DNA from 3 places in the Mesorhizobium kowhaii genome. Region 1 is predicted to be linked to each of the others. Evidence: riboswitches for the same ligand, from Rfam matches in the RefSeq annotation. Region 1 holds a riboswitch; each other region holds the start of a gene.
What was found. Region 1 has a riboswitch for thiamine pyrophosphate ahead of thiB (thiamine ABC transporter substrate binding subunit). Riboswitches for the same ligand answer to the same signal wherever they lie in the genome.

Region 1 (10,017 bases):
CGCCCGTCGGTGAGATATTGCGCCAGCGTCTCTTGCGGGTCGACCGCTTCGCGCTTCTGGTCGAGCGTGGCGATCTCCAGATTGGTGCCGAGCCGCACCGAGCCGGAATCGGGCTTCATCTCGCCGGTCAGCATCTCCAGCAGCGTCGTCTTGCCGGCGCCGTTCGGTCCGACGAGGCCGACGCGATCGCCACGCTGGATGCGGGTCGAGAAGCCCTTGACCACGGTGAGGTCGCCGAAGCTCTTCTCGATGTTTTTCGCCTCGATCACCAGCTTGCCGGATTCGGCGGCGTCGCTGGCCACCATGGTTGCCGAACCTTCGGCGCCGCGATGGCCGCGGAAGCGCTGGCGCATGGTCTGCAGTTCGCCCAGCCGGCGCATGTTGCGCTTGCGCCGCGCCGTCACGCCGTAGCGCAGCCAGTGTTCCTCGCGCACGATCTGGCGGCCGAGCTTGTGCTGCTCACGCTCTTCTTCTTCCAGCACGAGGTCGCGCCATTCCTCGAAGTGGCCAAAGCCCTTGTCCAACCTGCGGGTCTGGCCGCGATCGAGCCAGACGGTGGCGCGCGATACGCGCTCGAGAAAGCGGCGGTCATGCGAGATGACGACGAGCGCCGAGGAGGTACGGACGAGCTCCTCTTCCAGCCACTCGATCACCGAGAGATCGAGATGATTGGTCGGCTCATCAAGCAGCAGAATATCGGGCTCCGGCGCCATGACACGAGCGAGTGCTGCGCGCCTTGCCTCACCGCCGGAAAGATCGTTCGGCCGCTCCTCGCCCGACAGGCCGAGATGCTCCATGAGATAGCTGGCGCGGTATGGATCGTCGGCAGGCCCGAGCCCAGCCTCGACATAGGCGCGCACGGTCGCAAAACCCTCCATGTCGGGCATCTGCGGCAAATAGCGGACGGTTGCCGAAGGCTGGCGGAACACCTCGCCGTCCTGCGCCTCGATCAGGCCGGCGGCGATCTTCAGCAGCGTCGACTTGCCGGACCCGTTGCGGCCGACCAGCGCGATCTTGTCGCCGGCGGAAGCGGTCAAGGCGGCGCCATCGAGCAGCGGCGTGCCCCCGAAGGTCAGTTTTATCCCGTCGAGATTGAGAAGGGGCGGGGCCATGTCAGCTTTCAGGCAGTGGATAAGGATGGGCGAGCAACAGCGCGCGGCCTTGGTCGAGTGTGATTTCGAGGCGGCCCTTGACTTCGTTGGAGATGGTCAATGACGAGCCGAACGCCACCTTGACGCGGTCGAGCGGCCATTTGGCGCCGATGACGGTCAGGCCGGAAAGATCGGAAAAGCCGAGCACCGAAAACAGCGTGCGGTCGGCATAGTCGAAGCCGGCTTTCCCATGCAGCAGCGGAACGCCTTCCTGGGCGCCGCTGCTCAGAAGCACCCTCGTTCCGGCCTCGGCCAGCCGCAGGGCAAGCGCCAGATGCAGGAAGGCGTGGTCGGCGCGCTTGCCGCCAAAGGCGCCGGCGAGCACCAGGCTGGTCGCGCCGCGCTCCAGCGCGGCGGCGATGGCCAGTTCGCCATCGGTCTTGTCCTTCTCCGCCGGGAAGGTCCGGCGAGGCACGGCGGCGAGATCATCCGGCAGGTTGGCCGGCACCGAATCGAAATCACCCACCCACAGTTCCGGGACAAGGCCCAGCATGCGCGCATGGCCGATGCCGGCGTCGGCGGCGATGACGCGGGAGCCTTCGACCTGCCGGTCGAGCCGTGGCGTGCGGATGAGATCGCCGCCAAGCAAGATGGTGAATGTGCTCATATCGTGTGGCCCTTACCAGCCCGGCACGGGAAACGGAAGGCCGGCAAACTGCCACTTGCGCGGTTGATCGGCCGGGCCTATGTGTCGAAACGCTCTAACGGGGTGCCGGACGCGATCTTCGCGGACCGGCTGAGAGGCAAACTCGCCAACCCGCTGAACCTGATCCGGTTTGTACCGGCGGAGGGATTAGACGTTTCGGACAGTCCGACGCCTCAATTCCTTTCAATTCGAACGAAGGAGGCGCCGATGCGCACGCTTTTATACTCTCTTGTCTCTGCGATGGCTGTGGTCCTGTCCGGGCCGGCCTTGGCCAAGGACAAGCTCACCGTCTACACCTATGAGAGCTTCACCGCCGACTGGGGTCCGGGTCCCGTAGTGAAGAAGGAATTCGAGGCCGAATGCGGCTGCGATGTCGAGTTCGTCTCGGTCGCCGATGGCGTCGCGTTGCTCAACCGCGTCAAGCTGGAGGGGGCATCGACGAAGGCCGACATCGTGCTCGGCCTCGACACCAATCTGACCGCCGATGCCAAGGCCACAGGCCTGTTTGCGCCGCATGGCGCAGTGTCCGATGTCAATGTACCGGGCGGCTGGAACGACGATACGTTCGTTCCTTTTGACTACGGCTATTTCGCCGTCGTTTACGACACCGAGAAGTTGAAGACACCGCCGAAGAGCCTGAAGGAGCTGGTCGAAGGCAGCGCCGACGACAAGATCGTCATTCAGGATCCGCGCACCTCGACACCGGGCCTCGGCCTGCTGTTGTGGGTCAAGTCGGTCTATGGCGACAAGGCGCCGGAGGCCTGGGCGAAGCTCAAGGCGAAGGTGCTGACCGTGACGCCGGGCTGGAGCGAGGCCTACGGCCTGTTCACCAAGGGCGAGGCGCCGATGGTGCTGTCCTACACCACCTCGCCGGCCTATCACATGGTCGCCGAGAACACCGAGCGCTACCAGGCAGCGTCGTTCGAAGAGGGCGAATATCTGCAGATCGAGGTCGCCGGCATCACCACGACAGGGGCCAAGAATCCGCTGGCGGAAAAGTTCCTGGCCTTCATGACCGGACCGAAATTCCAGGATGCCATTCCCGAGACCAACTGGATGTTCCCGGCCGGCAAGACCGACAAACCGCTCAATCCGGCCTTCGACAAACTGGTCAAGCCGACCAAGACCTTGCTGTTCAGCCCCGAAGAGGTCGCCGCCAACCGCAAGGCCTGGGTGGATGAATGGCTGGCGGTGATGAGCAAATGAGAGCGCGTTTCACCCTCCCCCTTGTGGGGAGGGTCGATCCGCGTGGCGGAGCGGGGTGGGGGCTGCGACCTTGAAGATGTCCTCACCCCCACCCCGGCGCGCATCCTCTGACCCTCGCATCACAGCTGGCGTCATCGCGCTCGCCGCAATCTCGCTGTTGATCGGCGGCGCGTTTGCTGGACTGCTTTTCGAAGGCGCTCACGACTTCTCCGGCGCCTGGGCGGCCTTCGATCCTTATCTGCTTCGCGTCGTTCGCTTCACGCTCTGGCAAGCGGCGCTCTCGACGCTGCTTTCGGTCGGGCCGGCGCTGTTCGTGGCGCGCGCGCTGTCACGGCATCCACGCTTCCTTGGCCGCGCCTTCATCCTGCAGCTGTTCGCCGTACCATTGGCGCTGCCGGCCATCGTCGCGGCACTCGGCATTCTCGCTCTCTATGGCCGTGCCGGCTATTTTTCCGGGGTGTTCACGGGGATTGGCGGTGGAAGCTGGCCAGGCATCTATGGCCTGCCCGGCATTCTCGTCGCACATGTCTTCTTCAACCTGCCGTTGGCGACAAGGCTCCTTCTCGAAGCGCTGCAGACCATTCCCGCCGACCAATGGCGGCTGTCGAGCCAACTCGGCATGGGCGCGCGGCCGGCGTTCCGGCTGATCGAATGGCCTACGCTGCGTGCGGCCTTGCCGGGTGTTGCCGGGCTTGTCTTCATGCTCTGCATCACCTCGTTCACGATCGTGCTGACGCTCGGCGGCGGGCCAGCCGCGACGACGCTGGAGGTCGGCATATACCAGGCGCTGCGCTTCGATTTCGATCCCGCCCGGGCCGTCACCCTGACATTGCTGCAGATCGCCTTGACGTTTGTCGTCGTGCTGGCGCTGACGCGGCTTGGCGCCAATGTGGTCGGCGACACCAACCTGCCGGTTGCGCCGCGCCGCTACCTCCCCGTCAATGGGACCGAGACCTTGCTGAACGTCGTGCTCATCGTGCTCGCGCTGCTGTTCGTTGTCGGACCGATGGCGGCCACGGTGATGGCCGGGCTTGGCGCCGATCTCGGCCGGCTTGCCGGCGAGGTCGCCGTGCGGCAGGCGACGCTGACCAGCGCGGTGCTGGCCTTCCTGTCAGCACTGCTTTCCGTGACGCTGTCGCTGGCGCTGACCATGGCACGCCGGGCGCTGGCGCTGAACCACCGCTCAGGCGCAAAGGCAATGCTGGAACACGCCGCTGATACCGGCGCCGGTTTCGTCCTCGTCGTGCCGCCGATCGTCGTCGGCGCCGGCTGGTTCCTGTTGCTGCGCCATGTCGGCGATGTCTTTGTCATCGCCCCGGTCATGGTCGTCGCCGTCAACGCGGTGATGGCGATGCCGTTCGCACTGCGCGCTGTCCGTCCCGCCTATGATGCGGCGAGCGAGCGTCACGAACGGCTTTGTGCGCAGCTCGGCATTGCGGGCTGGAATCGTTTGATGCTGGTCGACTGGCCGTCGCTGCGGCGGCCGCTTGCCACCGCCTTTGCTTTCGCCATGGCGCTGTCGCTTGGCGATCTTGGCGTCATCGCGCTGTTCGGCAGTGATTCCGTGCAGACCTTGCCCTACCTTCTGTTGGCGCGCATGGGCAGCTACCGCACGCAGGACGCCGCCGGCCTGGCGCTGCTGCTTGGCCTCGTCTGCCTCGCATTGATCGTAGCCGCACACTGGCTGGGAAGGGAGAAGAACCGGGATGCCTGACGGGGCGGCCAGCAGGTCTGAAAAGGGCGCTTCGGTGCGGCTGGACCAGGTGTCGTTCAGCTATGGCGAAGCGCCGCTCGTCTTTGACGTCGATTTCGCCGCGGCGAAAATCACAGCCATCATGGGGCCGAGCGGTTCTGGCAAGTCGACGCTGCTCAACCTGGTGGCCGGCTTCGAGGTACCGCAGTCGGGCCGCGTGCTGATCGGCGGGGCCGATGTCAACGCCGCGCCGCCGTCAGCGCGGCCGGTGTCGATGGTGTTCCAGGAGAACAATCTCTTTGCCCACCTCTCCGTCGAGCAGAATGTCGGGCTCGGCCGCTCGCCATCCTTGCTGCTGACCGAGGCGGATCGTGCCGCGATCGCCGGGGCGCTCGAACGCACCGGCCTTGCCGGCAAGGAAAAGCGCCTGCCGCGTGAACTCTCCGGCGGTGAACGCCAGCGTGTCGCCTTGGCCCGCGTCCTGGTGCGCGACCGGCCGGTGCTCCTGCTCGACGAACCCTTCGCCTCGCTCGGCCCGGCGCTGCGCGACGACATGCTGGATCTGGTCGCCGCAGTGCACGCCGAACGGGGCATGACGGTGCTGTTCGTCACCCACCAGCCGGAGGATGCCCGCCGCATCGGCGGGCACATGGTGTTTCTGGACAATGGCGTTGTCGCGGCAACCGGCAAGGCGGATGAATTCTTCAGCGGGGCTGGTCCGGAAGCGTTCCGGCGCTATATCGGCGCGGGTGCCGGGGATGTCGTATCACGAGATGTTGCCCGGAAGCGGACATAATTTACGGTCAAACCGGCTCCAGGCGATGTGGCGCTTGCTTGCCATGACTGGAGGAGTGTGGCTAGGTCCCCCTACTGGTCCGGCAACAGGCCGTGATTTGCCTGCAGCATCCGCCGCCCGCCCCGAGGGGCGCGCGCCGGATGCTGCAGCAGTTTGAGATAGCGCATGACACGTTCCGAAGATCGCCCCCGATTTTCGTGGTCATGTGCCGGGACCCGAAAGGAAGCCGTTCTGGCGATCGGCGTTGACAAACTACGAATGAATCCGCTGGCGCGCTTTCTCGCGCTGGCCGGCTTTGCCGTGGCGCTGGCGAGCTGCCAGATGTTCACGCCGCCCGAGGTTCAGGAATCCGGCTTCCAGCCTTCCGACAAGCCGATCACAGTCGACAACGTCGCTGCCAACAGCAAGCTCGCCGAACTGGCCAAGGCACAGCATCCGCGCATCCTGGCCACCTATGGCGGCGAATATTCCGATCCCAAGCTCGAGCGCATGGTTGCCAAGGTGGTCGGCAATCTGACCGTCGTGTCGGCCAACCCGACGCAGACCTATCGCATCACCATTCTGAATTCGCCCAACGTCAACGCTTTCGCACTGCCGGGCGGTTATCTCTACATCACGCGCGGCCTGCTGGCGCTGGCCAATGATTCGGCCGAGCTTGCGGCGGTCATCGCCCATGAGATGGGCCACGTCACCGCCAATCACGGCTTGCAGCGCCAGCAGCTGGAGGCCGAGGAAGGCCTGGCGACCAAGGTGGTTTCCGATGTGCTCGGCGACAGCCCGACCGCCAAGGCGGCGCTGATCCGTGGCAAGCTGAGACTGGCGCAATTCTCGCGCAACCAGGAGCTGGAGGCCGACGCCATCGGCATCAAGTCGATCGGCGAAGCCGGCTACGATCCTTTCGCCGCCGGCCGCTTCCTGCAGTCGATGTCGGCCTATACCGATTTCCGCTCGATCAGTGGCGCCACCGACGCCAGCCTCGACTTTCTGGCCACCCACCCCAACACGCCGCAGCGCATCGATCTGGCGCAGCGCCATGCCCGCCAGTTCGGCGCACCCGGCGTCGGCACCCGCGACCGCGATTCCTTCCTCGCCGGCATAGACGGCCTGCTCTATGGCGACACGCCTGAGGAAGGCTATGTGCGCGGCGAAACCTTCCTGCATCCGGGCCTCGGCGTGTCCTTCTCGGTGCCCGAGGGCTTCATCATCGACAATTCGGCCGCCGCTGTGACAGCAACCGGGCCCGGCGACATGGCGATCCGCTTCGACGGCGTCTCGATCGACAAGAACCGCGCGCTCACCGACTATATCCGCAGCGGCTGGGTGGCTGGTCTCGACGACAGCACCGTCAAGCAGGAAACGATCAACGGCAACGAGGCGGCGACCGCGCATGCCGGTGCCGATGGCTGGCAGTTCGATATCGCGGTGATCCGCGCCGGCGGCCAGGTCTACCGGCTGCTGACCGCGGCGCCCTCGGCCAGCACCTCGCTGGATACGGTGGCGCGTTCGGTGAGCGGATCGTTCCGTATCCTCAGTGCCGAGGAAAAAGCGGCGCTGAAGCCGCTGCATATCCGCGTCGTCACCGTTCAGCCCGGCCAGACGATGGGTTCGCTTTCCGCCCAGATGGTTGGTGTCGACCGCAAGCTCGACCTGTTCCGCGTGCTCAATGCGCTGTCGCCGGGGGCCGCGGTCTCGGCCGGCGACAAGGTCAAGATCGTTACCGACAAGTAAGAGTCCGTCGCAAACTCACCCCGCTGGACGCCTGCCGCGGATCAGGCGGCAGTCGCCATAAATTCCGGGTTCTGCTTCACCAGCGCGACCTTGAGCTTTTCCATGGCGCGCGCCTCGATCTGGCGGACGCGTTCCTTGGAGATGCCAAGCGTCTCGCCAAGCGCTTCCAGTGTCGCACCCTCGTCGTTCAGCCGGCGTTCCTCGATGATCCTCAGCTCACGCGCGTTGAGCGCGCGAAGCGCTTCCCTCAGCCAGAGCGAACGGCGTGCGACATCGATCTTGTCGCCGACGATCTCGTCGGGCAATGGATCGTCCGAGACCAGGAAATCCATCCGCTCTGTCGAACCCGCATCGTCGGCCATCGGCATGTTGAGCGAGGAGTCCGGCGCCGACAGCCGCGAATCCATCATCGCCACGTCGGCCTCGGAGACGCCGAGTGCCTCCGACACTTCGCGATAGAGCGTCGCGTTGGACAAAGGTTCGGTGCCGTTGGCCAGCCGCGCGCGCAGACGTCGCAGGTTGAAGAAAAGCGCCTTCTGCGCCGAGCTGGTGCCGCCGCGTACGATCGACCAGTTGCGCAGGATGTAGTCCTGCATCGAGGCGCGGATCCACCACGTCGCGTAGGTCGAAAACCGCACCTCGCGCTCGGGCTCGAAGCGGGCGGCGGCTTCAAGCAGGCCGACATGACCTTCCTGGATCAGATCGCCGAGCGGCAGGCCGTAGTGACGGAATTTGGAGGCCATGGAAATGACCAGCCGCATATGCGCAACCGTGATGCTGTGCAGCGCGTTCTGGTCGTTGTCTTCTTTCCAGAGCAATGCGAGCCGGTGCTCTTCTTCACGTTCGAGGTAGGGAGCCTTCATTGCCGCGCGGACCATGATCCGTCCTGCAGTGTCTTCCATCATGAGGCGCTCCCTGGCTCAGGCGATGCGGATGACTTTGCAAACTTGGCAGGCGCCCGGGTTGAAATCGCGGCGTCGTGCCCTAGAAAATCCAGAACGTGCCATGCACGAGAATGGTTCCGTGGCCGTTGGCGGCTGGATCGAGTTGCCTGAGGGGGGCCGGCGATGATCCGCGGTCGTGTCGATCGCAACCAAAAGCGCTATTTCGAGAATATGATTTCAGAAGTTGTTTGTTTTTGAAATCCTGTTCCTTATTTTTTCGACTTGTATCTGTCAGTTTCCAGCGCTCACAACATGCCGGACAGCCGGCCAAGGACGGGATCACAGAAAAATGAAATGGCTCAAGTCGTTTATCATCGCCGGAACGCTGCAGGCGCTGGCTGTCACGTCAGGCCATGCCGGCGCCAATCTCGACCAGATCAAGCAGGCAGGCGTCATCAAGGTCGGCACGGAAGGCACCTATGCGCCGTTCACCTATCATGACACTTCCGGCGCGCTGGTCGGCTTCGATGTCGAAATCGCCAAGGCGATCGCCGACAAGCTCGGCGTCAAGGCCGAGTTCCTCGAAGGCAAGTGGGACGGGCTGATCGCCGGCCTCGATGCCAATCGCTATGATACCGTCATCAACGAAGTCGGCATTACCGATGCCCGCAAGGCCAAGTACGACTTCTCCGATCCCTACATCGCCTCCAAGGCGGTGCTGATCGTGCGCGGCGACAACACCGACATCAAGACCTTCGCCGATCTCAAGGGCAAGAAGTCGGCGCAGTCGCTGACCTCAAATTTCGGCAAGCTCGCTGAGACGAATGGCGCCGAACTCGTCGGCACCGACGGCTTTGACCAGTCGATCCAGCTGCTTTTGACCGGCCGCGCCGATGCCACCATCAATGACAGCCTGTCGTTTCTCGACTTCAAGAAGCACAAGCCCGACGCCAATGTGAAGATCGCCGCGCAAGAGGAAAACGCCGACTATTCCGGCGTCATCGTGCGCAAGGGCGATCCGGACCTGGTTGCGGCGATCAACAAGGCGCTGGCCGACATCAAGGCGGACGGCACCTACAAGAAGATCGCCGACACCTATTTCGGCCAGGACGTTTCGAAGTAATTTCATGAGGTGAGGCCGGCCGCCGGCCTATGCGATATCAAGCGGCGAGCCGTCTTTGACGGTCCGCCGCTTTTGTCGTGATATGCCGATCGCATTCGCGCTTTGATGAGCCGCCTCGACCATTTGGAGGGTCTTACGTGACGCACTGGCTGCAACTGATGCTGGAGTCGCTGCCGTCGCTCTTGTGGGCGGCCCTGATCTTCACCGTGCCGTTGACGCTGCTTTCCTTCGTTCTTGGCTTGACGGTCGGCCTCGGTGCCGCGCTCGGCAGGCTGTTCGGGCCGAAGCCGCTGGTCGCGCTTGTGCGCTTCTATGTCTGGATCTTCCGCGGCACGCCGCTGCTGGTGCAGCTGTTCCTGATCTTCTACGGCCTGCCATCGGTCGGCATCCTGCTTGACGCCTTCACCGCCGCGTTGATCGGCTTCACGCTGAACATCGGTGCCTACACGTCGGAAATCATCCGCGCGGCAATAGGCTCGGTGCCGAAAGGCCAGTGGGAAGCCGCCTATTCGATCGGCATGACATGGAGCCAGGCGATGCGGCGCACCATCCTGCCGCAAGCCGGAAGGGTCGCGGTGCCGCCGCTCTCCAACACCTTTATCTCGCTGGTCAAGGATACGTCGCTGGCCGCCGCCATCACCGTGCCGGAAATGTTCCAGGCAGCGCAGCGCATCGTCGCCACCACCTATGAACCGTTGATCCTCTATGTCGAGGCGGCGATCCTCTATCTGGCGATGAGCTCGGTGCTGTCGGCCTTGCAGACGCGGCTGGAAGAACGGCTCAACCGCTA
Region 2 (10,017 bases), on a different contig from region 1:
AAATTCCATTTGTGTCATGGTTGCTGCTCCGCGGCGGACGCCGGGAGCCTCTCTCCCGGACCTTCACCCGCCGCTGCAGGCCCGCCCGCCCTCTACCTCTGCCGGCATCCCCGCCCGCCGCCAGAAGCGCCGGCATTGCAGCAGAGTTTGCGCCAGGTGGCTGGCGCACGAAGTGTGAAGGCCGGCAAGGTCTGCTGGCCCTATTCGGCCCTCGGCAATACATGTATGAAACGAGCCGACGTCATGGCAGGCGCAGACCGCACCAAGCTCGGTATTGAGGGTGTAATTGGATGTCGAGCAGGTTCGTCCGACCCGTGGTGGTGCAAGTTGGCCGACATGACCGTGAGCGCGTCATTTTCGATGTGAACGACGCGGCCACGATTCTGCTCCGGAGCTTCCATGATCAGACGAAGAAGCGGAAACTGGCTATGGATGCATGCCTTCAGGTTCTGCGTGGCGAAGCCCACCCGCTGGTTGCCAGACGGGCTTTCGTTGTGGCGGCGTTAGAAGCGAAAATTCTGCGCAGTGATTGAGTTCCAAGACTATAATAGCCTCAATTACTTCAAAACCCCCGCAAGAGCAGTAACGCAGACAAATAGATCGAACGAACGCTTACTCTTGTAGCCGCGATACATAGCTGCGTATCGAGTGCTGCGCTCGTCGCGCAAGATTGATTCGTTGGATCATCCGCCAAGCTCAGGTTTGTGGCGGAGGTCTTTCCGGTTGGTGGAACGCAACCCTGTCGTCGCCGCCCAGAAGGGCCGCACTGCTTCTCCGGCACGCCGTCGGCGCTGCCCCCCTTTGCGGATCTTCACGACGACGGGCTCGCCGTCGATGACCTGCATGAGGGCCTCTGGAGTTGTCGAAGAAGAAGCCGCCTTCACGCACAAGCCGCAGGACATCGACCGCTTCGTGCCGCACCAGGCCAATGCCCGCATTTTTGATGCCGTAGGGAAAACCTTGGCCTTGCCGATTGTGCTGTCGTCAAGACGATCGCCGAATACGGCAATTCTTCCGCGGCGACGATCCCGCTGTCGCTGTCACTGGCCAACCAGACGAAGCCATTTCGGCCTGGCGAAAAAGTTCTTCTGGCTTCGGCGGGAGCGGGCTTGAGCGGCGGCGCTGCCGTCGTCGGAATATAGCCGAGCGGTGGGCGCCCACAGGACAAACTGTCCGAGTGAGATGGATGGCCGGTCGACAGGCGCTTGACAAAGCGGCGCCGGCTCGTTCAATTCGAGGCATTCACCAGGGGGGTCCCGACAAGGGGCTGAGATACTGCTGGCTTTCGCAGCGCAGTGACCCGTTGAACCTGATCCAGTTCATACTGGCGTAGGGACGGTGCAAGCGCTTTGCGGGAGTTTATGCCCGAAGACCTGTCTCGAGCAGGTCGGCCAAAGCGTTTTTCATCCTTCCGGCACAGAACTGGGTCTCCAATGCAAATGAGCAAAGGAGCCTCAAATGAATGCCTTGACCCCAGCGGTTTCCACGGGACCGCTGCCTGCCTCACGAAAAATCCACAAATCCGGCGTCCTCCATCCACAGATCAGGGTGCCGATGCGCGAAATCTCCGTCCACCCGACGGCGGGCGAACCGCCCGTGACGGTCTACGATCCATCCGGCCCATACACCGATCCGACGATCGAAACGAGCATTGAGAAAGGCCTCACACGGCTGCGGCAAGACTGGATCACGGCGCGCGGCGATGTCGAGGCCTATGACGGCCGCCATGTGCAGCCGGAAGACAACGGCTTCGCCGTGGGCGAGCGTCTGACGCCAGAATTCCCCATTCGCAACAGACCGCTCAAGGCCAAGGCTGGGAAGGCGGTGACCCAGCTTGCCTATGCCCGGGCCGGCATCATCACGCCTGAAATGGAGTTCGTCGCCATCCGCGAGAACCTTGGCCGCGAGATCCTGCACGGCAAGCTGCAACGCGACGGCGAAGCCTTCGGCGCGGAGCTTCCCGATTTCGTCACGCCGGAATTCGTGCGCGACGAGCTGGCGCGCGGGCGCGCGATCATCCCCGCCAACATCAATCATCCCGAGAGCGAGCCGATGATCATTGGCCGCAATTTCCTGGTGAAGATCAATGCCAATATCGGCAATTCCGCCGTCACCTCCTCGATGGCCGAGGAAGTCGAAAAGATGGTCTGGGCGATCCGCTGGGGCGCCGACACGGTGATGGATCTGTCGACCGGCCGCAACATCCACAACATCCGCGAATGGATCGTGCGCAATTCGCCGGTGCCGATCGGCACCGTGCCGCTCTATCAGGCACTCGAAAAGGTCGGCGGCATCGCCGAGGACCTGACTTGGGAAGTCTATCGCGACACCCTGATCGAGCAGGCCGAGCAAGGCGTCGACTATTTCACCATCCATGCTGGCGTGAGGCTGCCTTACATCCCGCTCACGGTGGAGCGGGTTACCGGCATCGTCAGCCGAGGCGGCTCGATCATGGCGAAGTGGTGCCTGCACCATCACAAGGAGAGCTTCCTCTACGAGCATTTCGAGGAGATCTGCGACATCTGCTGCGCCTATGACGTTTCGTTCTCGCTCGGCGATGGACTTCGCCCCGGTTCGATCGCCGACGCCAACGACGCCGCGCAATTCGCCGAACTGGAAACGCTTGGCGAACTGACGAAGATCGCATGGGCGAAGGATTGCCAGGTGATGATCGAAGGGCCTGGCCACGTCCCCATGCACAAGATCAAGCAGAACATGGACAAGCAGCTCGCAATCTGCGGTGAAGCGCCCTTCTATACGCTCGGGCCGCTGACGACGGACATAGCGCCGGGCTACGACCACATCACGTCGGGCATCGGTGCCGCGATGATCGGCTGGTTCGGCACCGCGATGCTCTGTTACGTGACGCCGAAGGAGCATCTTGGGCTGCCGGACCGCAACGACGTCAAGACCGGCGTGATCACCTACAAGATAGCCGCGCACGCCGCCGACCTCGCCAAGGGCCACCCGGCGGCGAAAGTCAGGGATGATGCCCTTTCCCGCGCGCGCTTCGAGTTCCGCTGGGAGGATCAGTTCAACCTGTCGCTCGATCCCGAAACGGCGTGCTCCTTCCACGACCAGACTTTGCCAAAGGAGGCGCACAAACTGGCGCACTTCTGCTCGATGTGCGGGCCGAAATTCTGCTCCATGCGCATCTCCCACGACATTCGTGCCGAAGCGCAGAAGGAAGGAATGGCGGCGATGGCGGAAAAATATCGCGATGGCGGCAATCTCTACATGCCGGTGAGCGACAGCGCGCCCAAAGGACCAGGGCCGTCATGAGGGTGCTGGTCAAAGGGGCCGGCGTCGCCGGCCTCACGGCGGCCTTCGAATTGGCCAGACGCGGCGCGGCGGTCACCGTCGCCGACGTCCGGCACGGCCGTGGAGGCAATGCATCGTGGTTCGCCGGCGGCATGCTGGCGCCGTGGTGCGAGCGCGAAAGCGCCGAGCAGCCGGTGCTGGATCTCGGACGCGGCGCCGCCGACTGGTGGGAGGCGGTGCTGCCTGGTCAGGTGACGCAGGCCGGAACACTGGTTGTGGCGCCGCCGCGTGACAGCGGCGAGCTGGACCGCTTCGCCGGCCGCACCTCGGGCCATCGCTGGCTCGATGAAGCGGAAATCGCGCGGCTGGAGCCCGATCTCGCCGGGCGTTTCCGGCGTGGGCTGTTCTTCCCCGGCGAGGCGCATCTCGACCCGCGCCGGGCGATGGCGGCGCTTCACGACAAGCTTGTCGCGATGGGTGTCGACATCAGCTTCGCCACGGACGCGCGGCAGCTTCCCGGGTTCGAGCACGAGATCGACTGCACGGGAATGGCGGCGGACGACGGAAGGCTGCGCGGCGTGCGCGGCGAGATGATGATCCTGCACACGCCTGATATCGCGCTATCGCGCCCCGTGCGGCTGCTTCATCCGCGCTTTCCGCTATACACGGTACCGCGCGCCAACCATCGTTTCATGATCGGCGCGACGATGATCGAGAGCGACGGCGCTGGACCGGTCACGGTCCGCTCTATGATGGAGCTTCTGGGCACGGCCTGCGCGCTCCATCCAGCCTTCGGCGAGGCCGGTATCGTCGAGACCGGCGTCGGTGTTCGCCCGGCCTTCTCCGACAATCTGCCGCGTGTCGAAGCGCGTGGAAACACCGTCGCCATCAACGGGCTTTATCGCCATGGCTTTCTTCTCGCGCCAGCCATAGCGCGGCAGGCGGCCGAACTCGTCTTCGCTGACGAACCCATGGAGCTTGCCTGATGAAATTGACCGTAAACGGCGAAGCGCATGAGGTTGCCGCCACCACGCTGGCAGAGCTGCTTGCAGCGCTCGACTATGAGGGCGATTGGCTGGCGACGGCCGTCAACAGCGACCTCGTGCACAAAGCCCATCGGGCGGAGTTCCAGTTGAGCGACGGCGACTGGATCGAAATCCTCTCGCCGATGCAGGGAGGCTAGCATGTTCGAGCTTTTCGGGACGCCACTGTCCTCCCGGCTGATTCTCGGCACGGCGCAATATCCTTCGCCGGCCATCCTTGCCGATGCGGTCAAGGCGTCGGGCACGTCAGTAGTGACCGTATCGTTGCGCCGTGAGATGGCGGGCGGCAGGGCCGGCGAAAAGTTCTGGTCGCTGATCCGCTCGCTCGGCACGAGAATCCTGCCCAACACTGCCGGCTGCCACTCCGTCAAGGAAGCGGTCATCACCGCGAAAATGGCGCGCGAAGTCTTCGCTACGAGCTGGATCAAGCTCGAAGTGATCGGCAACCACGACACGCTGCAGCCGGATGTGTTCGGCTTGGTCGAAGCCGCCCGCATCCTGTGCGAGGACGGTTTTGCGGTATTCCCCTATACCACCGACGATCTCGGTGTTGCAGAGCGGCTGCTGGCAGCGGGCTGCAAGGTCTTGATGCCTTGGTGCGCGCCGATCGGTTCCGCCCTCGGGCCGGTCAACAGTATGGCGCTGCGCTCGATGCGCGGACATTTCCCAGGCATCCCGCTGATCGTGGATGCGGGGCTGGGACGGCCGTCGCACGCGGCAACCGTCATGGAACTCGGCTTCGACGCCGTGCTCCTGAATACGGCGGTTGCCAAGGCGGCCGATCCGGTCGGCATGGCGCGCGCTTTCGGCAAGGCGGTCGATGCCGGTCGAGAAGCCTTCAGTTCGGGAATGCTCGAACCGCGCGATGTCGCCGTGCCATCGACGCCGACATTCGGCAGGGCGGTTTTTTCATGAAGCTCGATCCCTTCTACCTGATCGTCGACAGTGCTGCCTGGATCGAACGGCTGGTGCCGCTCGGCGTGAAGCTCGTCCAGCTTCGCATCAAGGACAGGGACGAGGACGGGCTGCGCGCCGAAATGCGCCGCGCGAACGACGTCTGCGCGGTCCATGGTTGCCAACTGATCGTCAACGATTATTGGCGACTTGCCATCGAGGAAGGCTGCGACTTCGTTCATCTCGGCCAGGAGGATTTGGCTGCGGCCGATTTGTTGGCGATCAAGTACGCCGGATTGAAGCTCGGGCTGTCGACCCACGATCATGCCGAACTGGAAACGGCGATGGCCGCCGAGCCTGACTACATCGCCCTCGGTCCCATCTATCCCACTACCCTGAAGAAGATGAAATGGGCGCCGCAGGGACTTGAACGGATCAGCGAATGGAAGTGCCAAGTCGCGCCGATTCCATTGGTCGCCATCGGCGGCCTCAATCCTGAGCGGATCGACAGCGTCTTCGAGGCAGGCGCCGACAGCGCCGCGGTGGTCACCGACATCACATTGAATGCTGATCCCGAAGCGCGCACGCGAGAATGGATCGAAAAGACGGAGCGATGGCGCTGAGGCGAGAACCGCATGTGCTTGTCATCGGCGGATCGGACTCCAGCGGGGGCGCCGGAATTGCTCGCGATATCGAGACGATCTCTGCCATCGGCGTGCGCATCTCTCTGGCTGTCACCGCGCTGACGGTGCAGACGCACGAAGCCGTCATGGACGTCCATCATCAGCAACCCGGTCTGGTCGCCGATCAGATGCGCGCTGCGTTCCAGGCCAACAAGGTGGCGGCCATCAAGATCGGCATGCTCGCGACCGCCGAGATCATCGCTGCCGCAGCCGCAGTGCTCCGTGAAAATCCGCAGGGGCCGGCAGTACTCGACCCGGTTCTCACCTCCACGTCAGGCCGGGCGCTGCTGGAAGCAGGCGCCATCGCTGCCCTGAAGCGTGATCTGATGCCGCTTTGCTGTCTGGTCACACCCAATCTCATCGAGCTGGCGCTCCTTATCGGCGCCGAGCAAGCGGTCGACGAGGATGAAGCGGTCTGGCAAGGCCAGGAGCTCTTGGCCGCCGGCGCGCAGGCCATTCTGATCAAGGGCGGCCATGCAAAAGGACTTCGATCGACGGATATCCTGCTGCGCTCCGGTCAAGAACCCATTCGCTTCGATGCGCCGCGTCTTGCAGTATCGATGCGTGGCACAGGCTGCATGCTGGCCAGCGCGATTGCTGCGCATCTTGCAAAGGCAAAGCGGCTCGAAGACAGTGTGCGCGAAGGCAAGCGGTTTGTGTTCGAGCAGCTTCAGAGGAATTCAACCGAATGACCGCAGCCCGCATGCCGAGTTGAGGCCCGCCGCCAGCTCGGCCGTTTGCAATGGGGAGACCGATATCTGGCTCCTTCGGCCCCGCGAAGGAGGGTCAGGCAGCGGCTTGCTTCAACGCTTGAACCGAGCGTTGCGCCGACTCCACCTCGACATTGTCGATCAGCCGCGTCTGGCCGAGCCAGGCGGCGACGAGCAGCCGCGCCGGTCGACCCGGCGTGGCCATCAGGGCAAGATTATCGCCGGCGCGAAGTTCGAGATACTCCACCCGCGAAAAGCCCGCAGCCAGGATCGCCTGTCGAGCCTCATGCAGCAGGCGCTCTACGGGTTCTCCGGAGCTTAGCCGCCCGGCAGTTTCGAACAGGATCTCTGCCAGTCGGGGCGCGGAGGGGCGCTCGGCGGCGGACAGTCGCGTGTTGCGCGACGACATCGCCAGCCCATCCGCTTCACGCACGGTCGGACAGGCGACGATCTCGATCGGAATATCAAGGTCACGCACCAGGCGTCGCAGGACTTGCAGCTGCTGAAAGTCCTTTTCACCGAAAAACGCCAGATTGGCGCCGGTCTGCAGGAACAGCTTCGTCACCACGGTCGCCACGCCGTCGAAATGGCCGGGCCGGAACGCTCCGCACAGACCCTCGCTCACTCCGGCGACCGAAACCGTTGTGGCAAAGCCTTGCGGATATATGTCGGCTGCATCGGGAGCATACAGAATATGGGTGCCGACCGACGCGAGCTTGGCGGCGTCATCGTGCTCGGTGCGCGGATAGACAGCCAGATCGCCGGCACTGTTGAACTGTTTGGGATTGACGAAGAGCGTCACGATGACCCGGTCGGCCTTTGCAAGTGCGGCACGGACCAAGCTTAGGTGACCCTCGTGCAGGGCGCCCATGGTCGGCACAACGGCGACCTTGAAGCCTTCCCGGCGCCACGCGGCGACGATGCTGCGCAGTTCGGCAACGATCCGGACAATCGGAATGCTCATGCGGCTTCTCCTCCATTGACAGGACGTGGCACGTCGCCGAAGACGTGCTCGACCGCTGGAAAGCGGCGCTCGCGCACCTCGCTCGCATACGTCGCGATTGCTGCCTCGGCGGTCCCGGCAAGCTCGGCATAGCGCTTGACGAATTTCGGCCGGAAGGTTCCAAACAGGCCCAGCATGTCATCGACAACCAGGATCTGCCCGTCACAAGCCGGCGACGCGCCGATGCCAATGGTGGGGATTGCGACTTCCTGTGTGATCTGCCGGGCAAGCGCTTCGGGTATTTTCTCAAGCACGACCGCGAAGGCGCCCGCCTCGCTCACCGTGATCGCATCGCGCACGATGTGCTCAGCATCCTCGCCTCGGCCTTGGACGCGATAGCCACCGAAAGTATTGACCGCCTGCGGCGTCAGCCCGACATGACCCATCACCGGAACACCGCGCATGGCAAGAAACCGGATCGTCCCGGCAATACTCTCGCCGCCTTCGAGCTTGATCGCAGAACAACCGGTTTCGGCCATCAGACGGACGGCATTGCGGAAGGCCTGCTCGGGACTTTCCTCATAGGAACCAAAAGGCATGTCGACCACCATCACCGCCTTTTCCAGCCCGCGCCGCACGGCCTTGCCATGCATGATCATCATCTCGAGCGTCACGCCGACTGTCGAAGGAAGCCCATGGAGAACCATGCCGACGCTGTCACCGACCAGAACCACATCGCAGTGATCGTCGACCAGCTTTGCGATTGGCGTCGTATAGGCCGTCAGGCAAACAAGTGGCATCTTGCCCTTGCGCGCCGCAATGTCCGGCGGCGTCAACGCCTTGGCCGCTCCCGTTGCGCTCACCAGGTTTCCTTCCCTTGCGTCAACCGCGATGGAAGCGTTTGCCACAAATTTGTGCAGATGCGAAGAGAAAAATTTGCATCGCACAATAAAGCCGCGCGTCCGCCTTCCCACGCATTGTCGCAACCGCCGGGCAATACAAGGACTTCGTATCGAGCAGTGACCATCCATGTGATATCCTGCTCCATGGCCATTGGTTCGAAATCGCGTCCTCGCCACCTGCCGAAAAAGAGCTTTCCAGCCTATGCGTACTTGCCCGGCAGGCAGCCGCATCCCGTGCGCGATCCCGCTGGACATAGCTACCTTGTCGAGCCGATGCCGGTCGCCACAGATGCGGCGCTTGGCTCGGATCCATTCCTCTGGGGTCTCGACCTCTTCAATCACGGTTATTACTGGGAAGCACATGAGGCTTGGGAAGGTCTCTGGCAGGTTGCGGACCGAGGCGGCCCTTCTCGCGTGTTCTTTAAAGCATTGATCCTGTTGTCGGCAGCCGGCGTGAAGATACGTGAGGGCAAAACTGCTGCAGCGGTGCGCCACTCCCGGCGCGCCGCAATGCTGTTTCGTCGACTGAACGGCCCGTCGGAACATATTGTCGAAAACGCGCTTGGCCTCCCGCCAGCCATACTCGCCGACTACGCTGAAGCAGCGACAAGGCTGCCTGCCGCGTTGCGGGCCGTGCCATTTGGTCGGCCTCAACCAGTGTTTGATTTCGTCCTCGGATCAGATTGTCAGGGCCACTAATCCGCAAACAGTTGGGATGCAAAGAATGAAAGGTAAAATCCCGGACGGGGATGGCGAGTGTTGCGGAATGGTCAAAAAGCTCTTCCAAGCAACAAAATACGGCTGTGGGTCAGCAGCTAAAGCGGCTGAGCACCACATCCAGGCGCCGCTTGGCGGCTTGGGGCCGTCTCTAGACGCTCTCGGTTTTCTCCGACCACCTCCTCCGGCGCGCGAGCAACGAAGTCTGGGTTGTCGAGCTTTTCGGAGAGTTTTTTGATCTCAGCCTCCAGACCACTGACCTGCCTCGCCAGTCGCATCCGCTCTGCTTTAAGGTCGATAAACTCGGCCAGCTCTCGCTCTGCTTCAGGCACGATTTCGCGGAGCGCGCAGCGCGTTGGCTGCGTTCAGAGTCAGACCGCTCGTCGGTAAGTCCAGAGCTGCGCGGGCGGGATATTGCGGACGACGAAATCGTAGTGTGACACGATGTAGCGGTCCGGCATCTTGATCACTGGCGACAATGGTCCGTAGGTGATTTGCATCACTGGCCTGCCAGCAGGGATGCGGGTCAGCAAATCCTCAAGCAAGGCGATGCGCAGCTCCATCGGGAAGCTCAACATCGGCACCGCGCTTATGACACAGTCGAACTGTTCGGCATTTCGTTCCGCCAGCACTTCACCCAGCGAAAAAGCATCGCCCAATCGAAAATCTACGCACGGAAAACGTAGGGTGAGGCGATTGTAGAAATCCTTCGAATATTCGACCGAAACCAGCTGCTGTGGCTTCACGCCCGTGTCCAGGATAGCCTTGGTGATTACCCCGGTCCCTGCCCCAAGCTCGAGAACTGGCATTCCGGACGCTGGCCTGATCACGCTAGCCATGCGGCGCGCCGCATGAACAGAAGTC
Region 3 (10,017 bases), on a different contig from region 1:
TGCGGCGGGTCATCCCGCCCATCGAATGGCCGACCTTCGCCGACGATATCGAGGCCATTCTCGATCTGAAACGGCAGCGAAACGCCGTCATCCTGGCGCACAACTACCAGACGCCGGAGATCTTCCACTGTGTCGCCGACATCGTCGGCGACAGCCTGGCGCTTGCCCGCAAGGCGATGACGGCCGAAGCCGATGTCATCGTGCTGGCAGGCGTGCATTTCATGGCCGAGACGGCTAAGCTGCTCAATCCGCAAAAGACGGTACTCATTCCCGACCTGCGCGCAGGCTGTTCGCTGGCCGACTCGATTACTGCCGAAGACATTCGCCTGCTTCGGCAGCGCTATCCCGGCGTACCGGTCGTCACCTATGTCAACACGTCAGCCGACGTGAAAGCCGAGTCCGATATCTGCTGTACCTCCGGCAATGCGAAAGCCGTAGTGGAGTCTCTTGGCGTTCCCCGGGTGATCATGTTGCCGGACGAGTATCTGGCCCAGAACATCGCCGCCCAGACCGACGTGCAGATCATCGCCTGGAAAGGGCATTGCGAGGTGCATGAGCGCTTCACGCCTGCCGACATCCGCCAGCTTCGCGAGGACCATCCCGGTGTGACGGTGCTGGCCCATCCCGAATGTCCGCCTGAAGTGGTGGCCGAGGCTGACTTCTCCGGTTCGACGGCTGCCATGTCCGACTATGTCGGGCAGCAAAAGCCGGCGCGGGTCGTGCTGATGACGGAGTGCTCGATGAGCGACAATGTCGCGGTCGAGCATCCCGAGGTCGAGTTCATCCGGCCCTGCAATCTGTGCCCTCACATGAAGCGGATAACGCTCGCCAACATCCGTGAGGCGCTCGAACAGAACCGCCACGTCGTGACCATCGCACCCGAGATCGCCGGTCGCGCGCGGCTGGCTGTCGAGCGGATGCTGGCTGTATGAGCGTGGACGTCCGCGATCTCGCCCGCCGCCCGGTCATCATCGGCGGCGGCATAGCCGGACTGATGACTGCGCTGCACATGGCGCCTGAGCCGGTGTTTCTCCTGTCGAGATCGCCGCTAGGCGCGGATGCGTCGAGCGCTTGGGCGCAGGGCGGACTTGCCGCCAGCCTAGGCGACAATGATGAACCGGCGCTCCATCTTGCCGACACGCTCGCTGCAGGCGACGGCCTTTGCGATGCGGATACAGCAAGGCGCATCGTGTACGCGGCGCCCGCGGCGATCGAGGATCTGGCGCGCCTTGGGGTTCGCTTCGATCGGACACCCGAAGGAGCGCTGCGCCTCGGGTTGGAAGCCGCGCACAGCCGACGGCGCATCGTTCATGCCGACGGCGACGGGAGCGGACGGGAGGTCATGCGCGCACTTGTTGCTGCCGTGCGTTCCACCCCGTCGATTGTGGTCGTGGAAGGCGTGGAAGCGCGTCGATTGGCTGTGGAGGACGGCAGGATCACCGGGGTGCTGGCGAGCTGTTCGACGGGTCCGGTGTTCTTCGCCACAGGACGGGTCGTTCTCGCCACAGGCGGGATCGGTGGCTTGTTCCACGACACGACAAACCCGCTCGGCAGTTGCGGACAGGGGCTGGCGCTCGCAGCGCGCGCGGGTGCTGTGCTTGCCGACCTGGAGTTCATCCAGTTCCACCCGACCGCGCTTGACGGGCCGGACCGTCCGATGCCGCTTATCAGCGAGGCGGTTCGCGGCGAAGGCGCAACACTTGTCGACGAGACAGGCCGGCGTTTCCTCGACGGCGTGCGGGGTGCCGAGCTCGCGCCGCGCGATATCGTCGCACGCGCCGTATGGAGGCATCTTGCGAACGGCCATCGCGTTTTCCTCGACGTACGCGAAAAGCCAGGCGCGACATTCGCGCAGCATTTTCCAACGATCGCGTCAGCCTGCAACAAGGCCGGCATCGATCCGGCCCATGACCTCATTCCCATCCGGCCGGCGCAGCACTATCACATGGGTGGCGTCGCCGCAGATCTGGCCGGGCGTACTTCCGTTCCGGGACTTTGGGCCTGTGGAGAGGTCGCCTCGACCGGGCTGCACGGCGCCAACCGGCTTGCCAGCAACTCGCTGACCGAGGCCGTCGTCTGCGCGCGCTGGGTTGCCGAGAGTGTAGCCGCTTCGCCTGAGCACCGCGGAAAGCCAGCGATGGCCTCTGACCTGCCCGCGCCGGATCCAAGGCGTGTGCGCCCTCTCCTGTCACATGCTCTCGGCGTAACGCGGGATGGTGAAGGTTTGAAAGAGGCTGCGCGCGCCTTGTTGCTGCTGTTGCAGCGGCACGACGCAGCGTCCGATCCCGCCGCCGTGGGGCTGATGATCGCGGTTGCCGCCTTGCTGCGCCGCGAAAGCCGTGGCGCTCACTACCGGACCGACTTTCCCCATCAAGCGGCCGTCGCCCGCCGTTCCGAAATCACGCTCGACGCGGCCATGTTTGCGGCGCGGGAACTCGCCAACTCTCCAATGCTGGAAAGCGTCGCTTGATGAACCTATCCCCCCTTCCAACGATCATGCTCGAGCCTCTGGTGCGGGCAGCTCTGCTCGAGGACCTTGGCAGGGCCGGTGATTTGACCACCGATGCCATCGTACCGAAGGACCATCATGCGACAACGGTGCTGACTGCGCGCGAGGCCGGAACTGTAGCCGGTCTCGATATGGCGATGCTCGCTTTCAGGCTGATCGACCAGAATGTCGAGATGACAGTGGAGCGAGCGGACGGCAGCAACATCGCGCAAGGTGAGACCATCGCATCGGTCAGCGGTCCGGCCCGGGCCATACTCACCGCGGAACGGACGGCGCTCAATTTTCTCTGCCATTTGAGCGGCATCGCCACGGCGACGGCATCGGTCGTCGCGGCGGTCCGCGGCCACGGCGCAAAAATCGTCTGCACGCGCAAGACAACGCCTGGATTACGGGCCGTCGAAAAATACGCCGTGCGCGCCGGTGGCGGCTCTAATCACCGTTTCGGCCTCGATGACGCCATCCTGATCAAGGACAACCACATCGCCATCGCCGGCGGAATTCGCCCCGCGCTGGAGCGCGCGCGAAGCAGCGTCGGCCATCTCGTCAAGATCGAAGTCGAGGTCGACACACTGGCCCAACTGGAAGAGGCCATGGCCCTCACCCCCGACGCCGTCCTGCTCGACAACATGTCGGTCGACGAGCTTCGCCAGGCGGTGGCCATGGTTGCCGGCCGCGCCACAACCGAGGCGTCGGGCAGGATCACCGCCGCGATTGCGCCAGCCGTTGCCGCAACTGGTATCGATCTGATTTCCATCGGCTGGTTGACTCACAGCGCGCCGATCCTCGATATCGGCCTCGACTACCGTCAGCCTTAACCCTCGAGGCTGACCATCTAGCCTACCCAGCTTCTTTCGACCGTGTCCGCCATTTCAAAGGCGCCTGTGTCGCATAACGCAAGGAACAGGATGGAAATGCACGCAGCGATTTCGGAAAAGACCCAGCCTGAAGTTCAATCCTTCGACGGCAGCCGGATGTGGACCCTGGAAGAAGCCCAGGCCCTCCACGATGCGCCCTTCAACGACCTGCTGTTTCAGGCGCAGACCGTGCACCGCCAGAATTTCGATCCCAACAAGGTCCAGCTCAGCCGGCTTCTCAGCATCAAGACCGGCGGATGTCCGGAGGATTGTGGCTATTGCAGCCAGTCGGCCCATCACGAAACCGGCCTGAAGGCGTCGAAGCTGATGGAAGTCAGGCGCGTCATCGCCGAAGCGACCAAGGCGCGCGATGCCGGCGCCACCCGCTATTGCATGGGTGCGGCCTGGCGAAATCCCAAGACGCGCGACATGGATGCGGTGGTGGCGATGGTCGAAGGCGTCAAGGCGCTGGGCATGGAGACCTGCATGACGCTGGGCATGCTCGATCTTGAGCAGGCCGCTCAGCTGAAACAGGCTGGTCTCGACTATTACAACCACAACATCGATACGTCGGAACGCTACTACAGCGAGATCATCAGCACGCGCAGCTTTGCCGACCGGATCGATACGCTTGAGTTGGTTCGCCAATCCGGCATCAAGGTCTGCTGTGGCGGCATTGTCGGCATGGGCGAGGAGCCGGTGGACCGGATCGACATGCTGGTGACGCTGGCCAATCTGCCGGAGCATCCCCAAAGCGTTCCGATCAACATGCTGATCCCGATCGCCGGCACCCCGCTTGCCGAAGCCAAGCCCATCGAACCGATAGAATTTGTGCGCGTGATCGCGCTGGCGCGCATCATGATGCCGAAATCGCATGTGCGTCTTTCCGCCGGCCGCACCGCCATGACCGACGAGATGCAGGCACTGTGCTTCTTTGCCGGCGCCAACTCGATCTTCGTCGGCGACACGCTGCTGACGGCGGACAATCCCGGCGAAGACAAGGATACCCTTCTGTTCCGGCGCCTTGGCATCGAGCCTATGGGCCTCGAGGCGCAATGAAAGGGGCGCCCCTCGCCCGCTATGACGCGACCTTGCAGGGGCTGGCGCGCAAGGACCGGCTGCGGACGCTGTCGCCGCGCACCGGGCTCGACTTCTCGTCGAACGACTATCTCGGGCTCGCCGCATCGAGGAGGCTTGGCGGCGCGGTTGCGGCGGCGATCGCGCAGGGCACGCCGGTCGGTGCCACCGGGTCGAGGCTGTTGCGCGGCAACGCGCCGGAGCATGAGCAACTGGAGGCGGACGCAGCGGCGTTCTTCGGGACCGACCGCGCGCTGTTCTTCGGCAGCGGCTACATCGCCAACTTCGCTCTGCTGACCGCGCTGCCGCAAAAGGGCGACCTGCTGGTCCTCGACGAACTCGCCCATGCCAGCATGCATGAGGGCGCGCAGGCCGGGCGCGCCGAGTTCAAGCTGGCTGCGCACAACGACATTGGTGCAATCGAGGATGAGATCAACAACTGGCGCGTCGAGGGCGGCATGGGGCGCGTGTGGATCGCGGTCGAAAGCCTCTACAGCATGGATGGCGACCGCGCGCCGATGGAGAGCCTCGTCGAGCTAGCCGATCGGCACGACGCATTCCTCGTCGTCGACGAGGCGCATGCCACCGGCGTTTGGGGACCGGACGGCCGGGGGCTGGCGGCCGCATTCGAGGGCCGCGACAACATCATTGCGCTCCATACTTGCGGCAAGGCGCTCGGCGCGTCCGGCGCACTGGTTACCGGATCGGGAACGCTGTGCGATTATCTCGTCAACCGTTGCCGGCCATTTATCTACGCCACCGCGCCATCGCCGCTGATGGCGGTCGCGGCGCGCGAAGCGCTCGCCATACTGTCAGACGAGCCCCTGCGCCGGGTTCGGCTGCATGAACACGTTGCTTTCGCCGGCCGCCAATTGGCCGAACGCTGTGGCGTGACGTCGAGCGGATCGCAGATCCAGCCATTCGTCATCGGCGACGTCAGGCGCACCATGGCGGTGGCGACGGCATTGCAGGCTCGCGGTTTCGACATACGCGGCATCCGCCCGCCGACGGTGCCCGAGGGCACGTCGCGGCTGCGCATTTCGCTGACGCTCAACGTCGACGAAGCCGACATTTCGGCCATGGTCGAGGCGCTCGCCGAAGTGTTGGCGTCGCCATGACCAAGCGCATCGTCGTCACCGGAACAGACACCGGAATTGGCAAGACAGTGTTTTCGGCCGGGCTCGCCGGCCTGCTCGACGGCTTCTACTGGAAACCGGTGCAATCAGGTCTCGACGACGAGACCGACAGCGAGGTGGTTGCGCGGCTTGCCGGCCTGCCGTCAGGGCGCGTGCTGCCGGAGGTCTACCGCTTGAGCAAGCCCCTGTCGCCGCATCGTTCAGCCGAAATCGACGGCGTCGCGATCGAGGCGGCAAAGCTCTCGCTTCCAGCCTTGCCGGGTCCGCTTGTCATCGAAGGCGCTGGCGGGCTGATGGTGCCACTCAACCGACAGACAAGGTTCATTGACATATTCGCGCAGTGGCGGCTGCCGGTCATTCTGTGCGCCCGCACCGCGCTCGGCACGATCAACCACACGCTCCTCTCAATCGAAGCTCTGCGGGCCCGCTCTATCCCCATGATCGGCGTCGCTTTTATCGGCGACGAGGTGGCAGACACGCAAAGGACAATCGTGGAATTCAGCGGCGTGCCACAGCTCGGCAGGCTGCCGCACCTTGATCCGCTGACCGGCAAAACCCTGAGAGACGCGATGGTCGCCGGGTTTGACCTCGCTTTGATTGCCGGAGGCGAATGATGCCGCAGTCCCAAGTTTGGCACCCCTTCACCCAGCACGCGCTCGAGCATTCGATCCCCGAAATCGTCCGAACCGAAGGCGCCTACCTTCACAAGGCCGACGGCGCGCGCATCCTGGACGCCATTTCATCCTGGTGGGTCGTCACGCATGGCCATCGCCATCCCCGCATCATGAAGGCTATCGAGGCAACCGCGTCGAGCCTCGACCAGATCATCTTCGCAGGCTTCACCCACGAGCCGGCCGAACGCCTGGCCAAGGCGCTTGTCGGCCTCGCTCCGCCCGGACTCGACTGGGTGTTCTATTCCGACAGCGGCTCGACCTCCGTCGAGGTCGCGCTGAAGATGGCGCTTGGCTATTTCCGCAACATCGGCGCGCCGCGTTCGCGCATCGTCGTCATGCAGCACAGCTATCATGGCGACACCATCGGCACGATGAGCGTCGGTGCTCGCGGCGTGTTCAACGCCGCCTACGAACCCTTGCTGTTCGAGGTCGACACTATCCCCTTCCCGGTCGCCGGGCACGAGCAGGACACGCTGGATCGGTTCGAGGCCGTCAGCCGCGACCGGCGCGCCGCCGCGCTGATCGTCGAGCCGCTCGTGCTTGGCGCCGGCGGCATGCTGATGTACCCGGCCTGGGTTCTGACCGAATTGAAGAAGATCGCCGAAGCCTCGGGCACACTGCTGATCGCCGACGAAGTGATGACGGGCTGGGGACGCACCGGGACCATGTTCGCCTGCGAGCAGGCGTCCATCTCTCCGGACATATTGTGCACCTCGAAGGGCCTGACAGGTGGTGCCATCCCGCTGGCGGCCACGCTCGCCACTGATGCAATCTTCCAGGCTCATTATTCTGAGGACCGGAAGAAGACCTTTTTCCACTCGAGTTCCTACACCGCCAATCCGATTGCCTGCGCGGCTGCGCTCGCCAATGTCGAGATCTGGCAGGATGAGCCGGTGGCAGAGCGGGTCGCGGCCTTGAGTGCGATGCAGGCCGCCGGGCTTCGGCGCTTTCGCGACAATCCGTTCTTCACCGACAGCCGGACAACCGGCACGATCGCAGCGCTCGATCTGCACGCCGGTTCAGCTGGTTATCTCGCCGAGATCGGTCCGAAGCTGCGCGCGTTCTTCCTCGACCGAGGGCTGCTTGTGCGCCCGCTCGGCAACGTCCTCTATCTTCTCCCACCCTATTGCATCACCAGCGACGAGCTCGATCGGCTCTATGACGCCATCGAGGAGGCCGGCGAACGCTTCGGGTCTAGGCTATGAGCAGATCGTCGCGCATTCTCGGATTTGGCCATCACGCGCCTGGGCGCAAGGTGGCAAATGCCGAGATCGAGAACAATCTCGGCCTCGAGCCGGGCTGGATCGAAAGGCGTACCGGAATTCGTTCGCGCTTCTGGGCAACGGACGAAGATACGCTGTCTGGTCTTGCCACGCATGCGGGCGACATGGCGCTGGCGAATGCCGGTATTGACCGCAGCGACATCGGTCTGCTGTTGCTTGCCACCTCGACGCCCGACCACCTTCTGCCGCCCAGTGCACCCTTGGTCGCGCACAAGCTCGGCCTTGGCCGCGCAGGCGCGGTCGATCTAACCGGCGCCTGCGCCGGCTTCATCTATGCGTTGATGTTCGCCGACGGATTCACGCGTCTGCACGGCAAAGCGAGCCTTGTCATTGCCGCCAACATCCTCAGCCGCCGCATCAATCCGGCCGAGCGCGCCAGCGGCGTGGTGTTTGCCGATGCCGCCGGCGCCCTGGTGATTTGCCCTTGCGAGGACGCCGACCGGGGCATCCTCGGCGCGTCGGTGGATTCGGACGGCTCGCGCTACGAGCTGATCCAGATCCCGGCGGGCGGAAGCAACATCCCGTTCCAAAGTGGCCTGGATCTCGGGCGAACCCGCATGACGATGACCAACGGCCGCGAAGTGTTCGCCAAGGCTGTCGAGATGATGACCGATTGCTCGACAAGCGCGCTTGCCGCTGCCGGAGTGCGACCACAGGATGTCGGCCGGTTCGTGCCGCATCAGGCGAATGCTCGCATTTTCGATGCGGTCGGGAGGAACCTTGGAATAGCAGATCAAGCAATCGTCAAGACGATCGCGGAGTATGGCAACTCTTCTGCCGCGACAATCCCACTCTCCCTGTCGTTGGCCCATCAGATGGACACGTTTCGGCCGGGCGAGAGAATTCTTCTGGCGGCAGCGGGTGCGGGCCTCAGCGGCGGTGCGCTCGTCGTCGGAATTTAGCGGGGCGCCCCGCGCAGCAGACATCAAGACCAGCCAGTTGAGTTGGATGGCCGGTCGAATGCGCTTGACAAGATAGCGCCGGCCCGTTCAATTCGATGCATTCACCAGGGGAGTCCCGGCAAGGGGCTGAGATACTGCTGGCTTTCGCGGCGCAGTGACCCGTTGAACCTGATCCAGTTCATACTGGCGTAGGGACGGTGCAAGCGCTTTGCGGGAGTTCACGCCCGAGGTCCTGTTTCGGCAGGTCTACAGAAGCGTCTTTTCATCCTTCCGGCACAGAACTGGGTCTCCAATGCATGAGCAAAGGAGCCTCACGATGAATGCCCTCACCCCAGCCGTCTCGACGGGACCGCTGCCTGCCTCACGGAAAATCCACAAGTCCGGCGTCCTCTATCCGCACATCAAAGTGCCGATGCGAGAAATCTCCGTCCATCCAACGGCGGGCGAACCGCCTGTCATCGTCTATGATCCGTCCGGCCCCTATACGGACCCGACTGTCGAAACCAGCATCGAAAAAGGCCTCGCCCGGCTTCGCCATGAATGGATTACGGCACGCGGCGATGTCGAAACCTATGACGGCCGTCATGTCCGGCCGGAAGACAACGGATTCGCGGCGGGCGAGCGCCTGACACCGGAATTTCCCGTTCGCAACCGACCGCTCAGGGCAAGGGCCGGCAAGGCGGTGACTCAGCTTGCCTACGCGCGCGCCGGCATCATCACGCCCGAGATGGAGTTCGTCGCAATCCGCGAAAACCTCGGCCGGGAGATCACCCGTGGCAAGCTGCCGCGCGACGGCGAAAGCTTCGGCGCGGCCATTCCCGATTTCGTCACGCCCGAATTCGTCCGCGAAGAGGTGGCGCGCGGGCGGGCGATCATTCCAGCCAACATCAATCATCCCGAGAGCGAACCGATGATCATCGGCCGCAATTTCCTGGTCAAGATCAACGCCAATATCGGCAACTCCGCCGTCACATCGTCGATGGCCGAAGAGGTCGAGAAAATGGTCTGGGCGACCCGCTGGGGCGCGGACACGGTGATGGACCTGTCGACCGGGCGCAACATCCACAACATCCGCGACTGGATCATCCGCAATTCGCCGGTGCCTATCGGCACGGTGCCGCTTTACCAGGCGCTCGAAAAGGTCGGCGGTGTCGCCGAGGACCTGACCTGGGAGGTCTACCGCGACACGCTGATCGAGCAGGCCGAACAGGGCGTCGACTATTTCACCATCCACGCCGGCGTGCGGCTGCACTACATCCCGCTGACCGTTGACCGGGTCACGGGCATCGTTTCGCGCGGAGGCTCGATCATGGCCAAATGGTGCTTGCACCATCACCGGGAAAGCTTCCTCTACGAGCATTTCGCGGAGATCTGCGACATCTGCCGCGCCTATGACGTCTCCTTTTCGCTCGGCGACGGCCTTCGTCCCGGCTCGATCGCCGATGCCAATGACGCGGCGCAGTTCGCCGAGTTGGAAACACTCGGCGAGTTGACGAAGATCGCCTGGGCGAAGGATTGCCAGGTGATGATCGAGGGGCCCGGCCACGTTCCGATGCACAAGATCAAGGAGAACATGGACAAG

Region 2: another riboswitch for thiamine pyrophosphate. It lies ahead of thiC (phosphomethylpyrimidine synthase ThiC); the one in region 1 lies ahead of thiB (thiamine ABC transporter substrate binding subunit).
Region 3: another riboswitch for thiamine pyrophosphate. It lies ahead of thiC (phosphomethylpyrimidine synthase ThiC); the one in region 1 lies ahead of thiB (thiamine ABC transporter substrate binding subunit).

The regions. Positions count from the first base shown of each region.
Region 1 is NZ_JBHLYT010000033.1:56,941-66,957, reverse strand. It holds gene ACFFNA_RS19800 (ABC-F family ATP-binding cassette domain-containing protein) at 1-1,112, opposite strand, end outside; gene ACFFNA_RS19795 (thiamine diphosphokinase) at 1,114-1,758, opposite strand; TPP riboswitch at 1,847-1,961, shown strand; gene thiB (thiamine ABC transporter substrate binding subunit) at 2,005-3,003, shown strand; gene thiP (thiamine/thiamine pyrophosphate ABC transporter permease) at 3,080-4,717, shown strand; gene thiQ (thiamine ABC transporter ATP-binding protein) at 4,710-5,492, shown strand; gene ACFFNA_RS19775 (M48 family metalloprotease) at 5,751-7,220, shown strand; gene ACFFNA_RS19770 (RNA polymerase factor sigma-32) at 7,262-8,125, opposite strand; gene ACFFNA_RS19765 (amino acid ABC transporter substrate-binding protein) at 8,454-9,227, shown strand; gene ACFFNA_RS19760 (amino acid ABC transporter permease) at 9,365-10,017, shown strand, end outside.
Region 2 is NZ_JBHLYT010000144.1:16,734-26,750, forward strand. It holds partial or broken gene ACFFNA_RS36220 (hypothetical protein) at 1-18, opposite strand, end outside; gene ACFFNA_RS36225 (DUF982 domain-containing protein) at 291-533, shown strand; gene ACFFNA_RS36230 (hypothetical protein) at 684-845, opposite strand; partial or broken gene bioZ (3-oxopimeloyl-[acyl-carrier-protein] synthase BioZ) at 889-1,142, shown strand; TPP riboswitch at 1,238-1,354, shown strand; gene thiC (phosphomethylpyrimidine synthase ThiC) at 1,459-3,282, shown strand; gene thiO (glycine oxidase ThiO) at 3,279-4,247, shown strand; gene thiS (sulfur carrier protein ThiS) at 4,247-4,444, shown strand; gene ACFFNA_RS36255 (thiazole synthase) at 4,446-5,219, shown strand; gene ACFFNA_RS36260 (thiamine phosphate synthase) at 5,216-5,821, shown strand; gene thiD (bifunctional hydroxymethylpyrimidine kinase/phosphomethylpyrimidine kinase) at 5,812-6,573, shown strand; gene panC (pantoate--beta-alanine ligase) at 6,668-7,555, opposite strand; gene panB (3-methyl-2-oxobutanoate hydroxymethyltransferase) at 7,552-8,397, opposite strand; gene ACFFNA_RS36280 (DUF309 domain-containing protein) at 8,581-9,135, shown strand; gene ACFFNA_RS36285 (hypothetical protein) at 9,252-9,485, opposite strand; gene pmtA (phospholipid N-methyltransferase PmtA) at 9,525-10,017, opposite strand, start outside.
Region 3 is NZ_JBHLYT010000060.1:6,447-16,463, reverse strand. It holds gene nadA (quinolinate synthase NadA) at 1-932, shown strand, start outside; gene ACFFNA_RS33105 (L-aspartate oxidase) at 929-2,470, shown strand; gene nadC (carboxylating nicotinate-nucleotide diphosphorylase) at 2,470-3,324, shown strand; gene bioB (biotin synthase BioB) at 3,481-4,422, shown strand; gene ACFFNA_RS33090 (8-amino-7-oxononanoate synthase) at 4,419-5,558, shown strand; gene bioD (dethiobiotin synthase) at 5,555-6,190, shown strand; gene ACFFNA_RS33080 (adenosylmethionine--8-amino-7-oxononanoate transaminase) at 6,190-7,455, shown strand; gene bioZ (3-oxopimeloyl-[acyl-carrier-protein] synthase BioZ) at 7,452-8,435, shown strand; TPP riboswitch at 8,532-8,648, shown strand; gene thiC (phosphomethylpyrimidine synthase ThiC) at 8,752-10,017, shown strand, end outside.